DNA from 3 places in the Mycobacterium sp. NGS29 genome. Region 2 is predicted to be linked to each of the others. Evidence: riboswitches for the same ligand, from Rfam matches in the RefSeq annotation. Region 2 holds a riboswitch; each other region holds the start of a gene.
What was found. A riboswitch is a leader RNA that binds a small molecule or an ion and turns the genes downstream of it on or off. The one in region 2 is predicted to bind cobalamin.
Positions count from the first base shown of each region.

Region 1: linked by a shared signal. The riboswitch ahead of metE (5-methyltetrahydropteroyltriglutamate--homocysteine S-methyltransferase) and the one ahead of gjpA (outer membrane porin GjpA) in region 2 are both predicted to bind cobalamin.
Region 3: linked by a shared signal. The riboswitch ahead of AC5Y5Z_RS18290 (PPE family protein) and the one ahead of gjpA (outer membrane porin GjpA) in region 2 are both predicted to bind cobalamin.

Region 1 covers NZ_JCALDR010000014.1:7,678-9,939, forward strand. The annotation lists gene metE (5-methyltetrahydropteroyltriglutamate--homocysteine S-methyltransferase) at 1-793, opposite strand, end outside; cobalamin riboswitch at 852-1,045, opposite strand; gene AC5Y5Z_RS18310 (NAD(P)H-binding protein) at 1,111-1,752, opposite strand; gene AC5Y5Z_RS18315 (TetR/AcrR family transcriptional regulator) at 1,794-2,262, opposite strand, start outside.
Region 2 covers NZ_JCALDR010000001.1:235,613-237,874, forward strand. The annotation lists gene gjpA (outer membrane porin GjpA) at 1-952, opposite strand, end outside; cobalamin riboswitch at 1,096-1,278, opposite strand; gene mrf (ribosome hibernation factor-recruiting GTPase MRF) at 1,407-2,262, opposite strand, start outside.
Region 3 covers NZ_JCALDR010000014.1:686-2,947, reverse strand. The annotation lists gene AC5Y5Z_RS18295 (cobyric acid synthase) at 1-366, opposite strand, end outside; cobalamin riboswitch at 498-715, shown strand; gene AC5Y5Z_RS18290 (PPE family protein) at 835-2,262, shown strand, end outside.

The sequences.
Region 1 (2,262 bases), on a different contig from region 2:
TCGACGGCCGGTGGGCCACTCCACCCAGAGCGTTGTAGACCGCCTCCGCGAGTGCCGGAGCGTCGGGGGAGATGTCAGTGACCAGGGCGGGCTCGTCGAACTGGACCCATTGGGCGCCGCTGTCGGCGATCAGCGCCAGCAGTTCGGCGTAGATCGGCACCAGTTCCTGCAATCGTTCGATCGGAGCCGTAGCGCCGTCTACGGCCTTGCTGAGCAGCAGGAACGTGACCGGACCGATGATGACGGGACGCGCGGGGACGCCCAGCTCGTGGGCTTCCTTCAGCTCGGCGAGCACCTTGTGGGGGTGCAGCCCGAACCGGGTGGACGGGCCTATCTCAGGGACCAGATAGTGGTAGTTGGTGTCGAACCACTTGGTCATTTCCAGCGGCGAGATGTCGTCGTTGCCGCGCGCCGCCGCGAAGTAGCGGTCCAGCTCGTCGGAGACCCCACTGACGCGGGCCGGCAGCGCGCCGAGCAGGACCGCGGTGTCGAGCATCTGGTCGTAGTAGGAGAACGTGTTCACCGGCACCGAGTCCAGGCCGGCGGCGGCCAGCTGAGTCCAGGTGTCGCGGCGCAGCGACGCGGCGACCGACTCCAGGTCGGATCGGCTGGTGCGGCCGGCCCAGTAGCCCTCGGTTGCGCGCTTGAGTTCGCGGCGCGGGCCGATGCGGGGGGAGCCGGTAATGGTGGCGGTGAATTTCGGAGAAGTTGGTGCGGTCACGAGCTGGTCCTTCGGATTCGACGGTGTGGACACCGCCCGCGGACGCGCAACCGATCGCGTTACGGCATGCATCAACCGCAACGGCCCCGGCCAAACGCCCATTCCACGAGGCGATGTGCCGCCGAACGCGGCGCGTCCGGCACAGCTGGCAGGTCTTCGGACTCACAGGCGCGCACCGGGTGGTGCTCCTACTGGCCGTCGCTTCCCAGTCCGTTCTCGGGACCAGTGCTTGTCAAAGACGGCGGTCGTTCCTGCATACCGCTGCGGGACAGTTCCGGATTCTCACCGGATTCCCTCTCGCGAGCCATCAAGGCCTCGCTCGATGCCGGCGCCACAGGTGCGACGACGGCAGACCAGCTGCGTCGCCAAGGCTACTCTGTGCGCGATCTTCAGGTCGCCAGCGCTTCGGCGATCGGGACGTCGCCGTTGTTGAACTCGACGGTTCGGCCGATTGTCGAGTCGTCGGCGAGGACGGCGGCGGCGACGGCTGCCACGTCGGCCCGCGCTACCGATCCTTTGGCTTCGCCTATCGCGATGCGCCCGGTTCCCGGGTCTTCGGTGAGTCGGCCCGGTCCCAGCACGGTCCAGTCCAGGTCGGTGGCGCGCAGGTGTTCGTCCGCGGCCGCTTTGGCCTTGGCGTAGGCGAAGAACGAGTCATCCTCAGGCACACCGTGGTTCGCCCCGGCGCCGAAGTAGGACACCATGACGAACCGGCTGACGCCGGCCTGCGCTGCCGCGTCGATCACCCGGATCGCGGCATCGCGGTCCACGGCATAGGTGCGCGCCGCGTCGCCGCCACCGGCCCCGGCGGCGAAGACGACGGCGTCGTGTCCCGCCAGCAGGCCGGCAATGTCGTCGGTGCCGAGCTCCTCGATGTCGGCCGTGGTCGGTTCGGCACCGGTGTCCGCAACGTCGCTGGTGTGGCCGGGATTGCGGACGATCGAGGTCACCTGGTCGCCACGCTCGGTCAGGATTCGGGCCAGCTGCAATGCGACCTTGCCGTGGCCGCCGATGATGATGATGTTCGCCATGACGTCGACGTTACGCGTGGCACCCGAAACGGATGACTGGTCTACTTGCCGCGCACCGCGACCCCGCGCAACACGGTGTCCCGCGCCAGGATGAGCGACGTGCGGGTGCCCACCTCGCGCAGGATGTTCTCCGGTATCCACTGCATGCCGATGACGCAGCGCGCCAACATGGTGGCCGACGGCGCCTCGAGGCCGATCTCTGCAGACCGGATGCCTTCGGAGAGCAGCGATTTCATCTGACGCAACCGGGTCGTGTAGGACCAACCCGGGTTGACCGCGTCGCGGGGCGGAGACTGACGCATCCACGCGAGTTGAATCCTGAACTCATCGGAGAACTGGTCCAGAGCGTTGACATTGACCCAGCTCAGCGCGTCCAACTTTTCGATGGTCGTCGCCTCCGCACGCAACACGGCGACCCATCCGGCTTCGACCTTCTGGCCGAACGAGCGCATGATCGACGCCAGCAGTTCGTCTTTGGAACCGATCACCCGGTAGACGGTGCCGGTACCC
Region 2 (2,262 bases):
CGGTGCCCCCGGTGGGACCGCTGATGAACTGGTTGACCAGCGGCGCAAGGGGATCCAGGTTCAACGTGGCCCCGTTGAAGAAACCGTCAACGACGTTGGCCGGTGTGTTCAACAGGCCGGTGAGCGCCCCCGTCACATTGCCGCCGGTGATATCGGCGAGGACGCCGCCGGCGCTGTTGAGCAGCGCGACGCCGGGGCTTGCGAATGGACCCACGGCACCCATGAGCAGGCCGCTCAAGGGTGAAGCTGCGAAGTTCAGGACTTCAGTGAGCACTACTCCCACCGGCCCGTCGGGGAGGAAACTCTCGATCAGCCCGGTATAGATTTCGTTGTGCGCGTTGGGCACGTACGTCACCGGGTCGGAGATCGTCTGGGTGATACCGCCAAGCGTGTGCTGGGTGACCGCGAGTGCGAGGTCTCTTGGGGCACCGACCAGGGGTATCGCCTGTGCAGCGGCCTGCAGCTTGGCAAAGAAGCCCGCGGGGTTGGTGACGAGGTGGTTGATGCCACCGGTGAACGTGTTCAGGCCGACCCGCGAGGCTCCGAACACCGTCTCGGCGTTCTGCGCCGTCGTCGCGACGACCTGCTCCCACCGGGTGATCGGGTCGACGGCAGTCGCGGCGGCGGGTGCATGGGATGAGCCCAGTGCGCCGAGCAGGTTCTGCTGCGCGTTGGCGACCTCGGCACTTGTGTAGGCCCCGACGCTGGAATTCATCGAGCTGACGAACTCGGTATGAAACGCCAGCGCGTGTGAGTTGACCGACTGGAACTGCCGGCCGAAGTTCTCGAACAACGACGAGATCGCGATGGAGATCTCGTCCTCGGCTGCGGCCGCGATTCCCGTGGTGGGTCCCGAAACCGTCGCGGCGGCATCGGCGAGCGCTCGGCGGATACCCGACAGATCTTGTGCTGCGCTCTGCATCAGATCCGCGCTTGCGGTCACAAACGACATGCTTGCTCTCCCTTATTCGTTCGCCAGTACGGTGACCGCCGGTCGGAAATTTGCACAGGCGTCGTACGGCCAACCGCACAGGAGGTGGCAAAGGACGCGCAGCATCTGAGGTGGCGGCTTTCTCCGGGGTGCTCCGCCCCGGGTTAGCAGGATGCGATGACACGAGTCTCCTGGCTCTCGGATCGCCGCTCGCCTCGCCTTCCAGCCAAATGGCCGTGGCATGTGAGGGTCGCTCCCCGATGACAGTGGCGGCACCGCGCCGGATTCGCACCGGCTTCCTGCGTCGTCATCGCCGTACGGGCGACATTGTTACACGCCGGGGACCCCCAATGGAACAGGCAGGCCCGCCCCGGCTGCCACGGCGGTGACCTCGTCGGAGCGATGGCATCGCAGCGGCACGGTGTGAGTCCGTCCGTCGCGATTACCGCGCCACCCCTAATTGCCCTCGTTGCAACTAGTTCGCTCGATGGTCGGCGTTCTGAATGGCGGCCATATCGTCGAAAGAATCGGCGGTTTCGGTGAGGTCTTCGCTCCAATCGCCGAACGGATCTGGATAGCGGTCCCAGGCAGCGGGGGAGCAGAGCTCGTCGTCGGTGAGCAGAGCACGGCCGAGACCATCGAGGATTTCGCCGGAGTCCGCGCTGTAGACCAGGATCGTCATTGCCGTGTGCCGGTCGCCGTGCAGGGGGTCCCACCTCAACTGGGCGAGGGCACGGCGTTCGTCGTCGACGCCGGCCAACTCCGCGTCGGTCATGGCAGTGAGCCACTTGCCTGCTGAACCGACCCGCCATCCACCTCCCGCCGATTCCAGCCACATCGCCTGCTGGTCCTGACCGGCTAGCCACAAGCGACCTCGAGTTCGGATCACTCCCTCCAGCAACAGCTCCATGCGGTCGTACAGACGCTGGGGGTGAAACGGACGCTGGGCGCTGAACTCGACAAGTTGGACGGTGCCGGTGGGCTCGAGGGGAGGTTGCCCGGATAGCAACGGGCCGTGCGGATCATCGTCTCGCCCCCGGCGCGCACGACTGTCAAGGCCGGCGAGCACCTGCTCAATTCTGTTCGCTCCGTAGCTGATCCGTGCGCGGGGGGCCAAGCGTCGCAGCACCGTGGCCAGGATTGGCTCCACATCGCTGAGAACGATGACATCCGCGAATTCTGCCTGTCCGACCACCACCTGCGCCTCGGTACGTCCGTCGTCTAATTCGCCCTCACCCAGAACCTGGCGCAGCCACCGCGACGAGTCGACGCACGTCACGACCGCCGCGATCCGAACATCAAGGGCCGCAGGGCCGTCGATGTAGCCGGGC
Region 3 (2,262 bases), on a different contig from region 2:
GAACGCAAGGTGTGCCGCCTCGGCCAGCGCCCGGCGTCCGTCGAACCAGTCCGCCGAGTCCAGTTCGCCCCACGGTCTGCCCAGCAACACCACGTGGCTGCGGTGGTCGCTGCCCGGCTTGAGCAGGACCGGATTCATCGCGGGCTCAGGTGCCGCCTTCGCCGCGAGGGCCTGCACCCACTGGGCCCGCCCGATCTCCGCACCCGCCCCGTCCGGACCCGTGCAGACCATCGAGTTGTTGGACATGTTCTGCGCTTTGAAGGGCGCCACCCGCACCCCGCGCCGGGTCAGGGCACGGCACAGACCGGCGGTGACGGTGCTCTTCCCCGCGTCACTCGTCGTACCTGCCACCAGCAGACCTGACATCAGCACGAGCATGCCACCGCCGCCGGATGCGCGCGTCAGCGGACCCAGCGCAGCCGGTGACTCAAGTCACTCATCTCGCTACCTGGGGGCCGAGTAAAATTGTGGCTGCAGCTGGTTTGCTGGCGACATCGTTACCTTCGTCGGCATCGAGCGGCGAACGCTCATTCCAGGTTCGCCACAAGAGGGAACCTGGTGTGATTCCAGGACTGTCCCGCAGCGGTATGCAGGAACGACCACCGTCTTAAGCACTGGTCCACTAGCCCGGACCGGGAAGCGACGGTCAGTAGGTGCATCGCATTCGCGATGCGTGACTGCGAGTCCGAAGACCTGCCAGTTGCACCGGACGCGTCGCGCCCGGTGCGCGTCGCCTCGTGGATTGGGCGTATGGTCTTTGCTGGAACGTAGTCGTTCCGGCGGCGGGACGTCCCAGGATGGCGGCGGGCATCCCGTCGTACCGAAGGAACGTCGATGACTGCCCCGATCTGGCTGGCCTCGCCGCCGGAAGTGCATTCGGCGCTGCTGAGCAGCGGCCCCGGGCCCGGCCCGGTGCAGGCATCCGCGGCCGAGTGGACTGCGCTCAGCGTCACCTACACCGAAGCGGCTGACGAATTGTCCGCCGTGCTGGCCGGCGTGACGGCCGCAGCCTGGGAAGGTCCGACCACCGCCGCCTACGTGGCTGCCCATGCGCCGTATCTGGCGTGGCTGACACAAGCCAGTGCCGACAGCGCCGCCACCGCTGCTGCGCAGGAATCCACGGCTGTCGCTTACACGACCGCCCTGGCAGCAATGCCGACCCTGGCGGAGCTGGCCGTCAACCACACCGTCCATGCGGTGCTGACCGCAACGAATTTCTTCGGCGTCAACACCATTCCGATCGCGCTCAATGAAGCAGACTATGCGCGGATGTGGATTCAAGCCGCGACAATAATGGGCACCTACCAGGCGGTGTCCGATGCGGCCGTCGCTGCCACGCCGCAGACCGGCCCGGCTCCGCAGATTGTGAAGGCGGACGCAATGGCTGCGGCCGAAGCGGCAACGACGGCCAACCCGTTGGAGCAATTCCTGCAATGGGTGTGGCAGATGTATACCGCGTTCTACAACAACGTGATTCAGCCGCTCGTCGACTGGATGACGAGCATCCCATTCCTCCAGGCCATGTTCAGCGGGTTCGACCCTTACCTGATCATTCTGGGCAACCCGCTGACCTATCTCAGTCCGCTCAACATCGCGTTCGCGATTGGCTACCCGATGGACATCGGCACCTATGTGGCGCTGCTGTCGCAGATGTTCTCTTTTGTCGCACTTGATCTCACCGCAGCGTTCGCATCGGGCAATCCGTTGACGATCGGCTTCACCATCATGTTTGTCACCGTCGAGATCTTCGGCACGGTAATCACCGACACCATCGCATTGTTGAAAACCACGCTGGAGAGCACTCTTGCGCTGACTATGGCGATCGTTCCGCTGCTCACCGCGCCATTGGTGCCGCTGGCGGCCGGTGCGGTGCTGGCGCCCGTGGGCGTCAAAGGTTTGATGGCGCTCGCTGCGGTGGCGCCGCCGCCGGTAATCGCCGTGCCCACCGCACCCGCGCTAGCCACGCTGGCGCCGAGTGCGCCGCCCTCCACCCCCGGCGCACCACATTCTCCGTTTCAGCTGACGGCTTCGACTTCTGCGCCCGCAACGCCGCCGTCGGCCGCCGCGCCGCCGACGACGACCGGTACGGGTGTGGGCGCGCATATGGATGCGTTCGGCTACCTGATGGGTGACCTGGGTTCAGAGGTCAGGCGCGCAGCGAGCGGCCGTGCCCGCAGACAGGCGCCGGAAACCGACAGCGCCGAGATTCCGGCGCCTATCCCGGCGCCCGACGAGTCGGCCCGCGCAACGAGGCGCCGACGG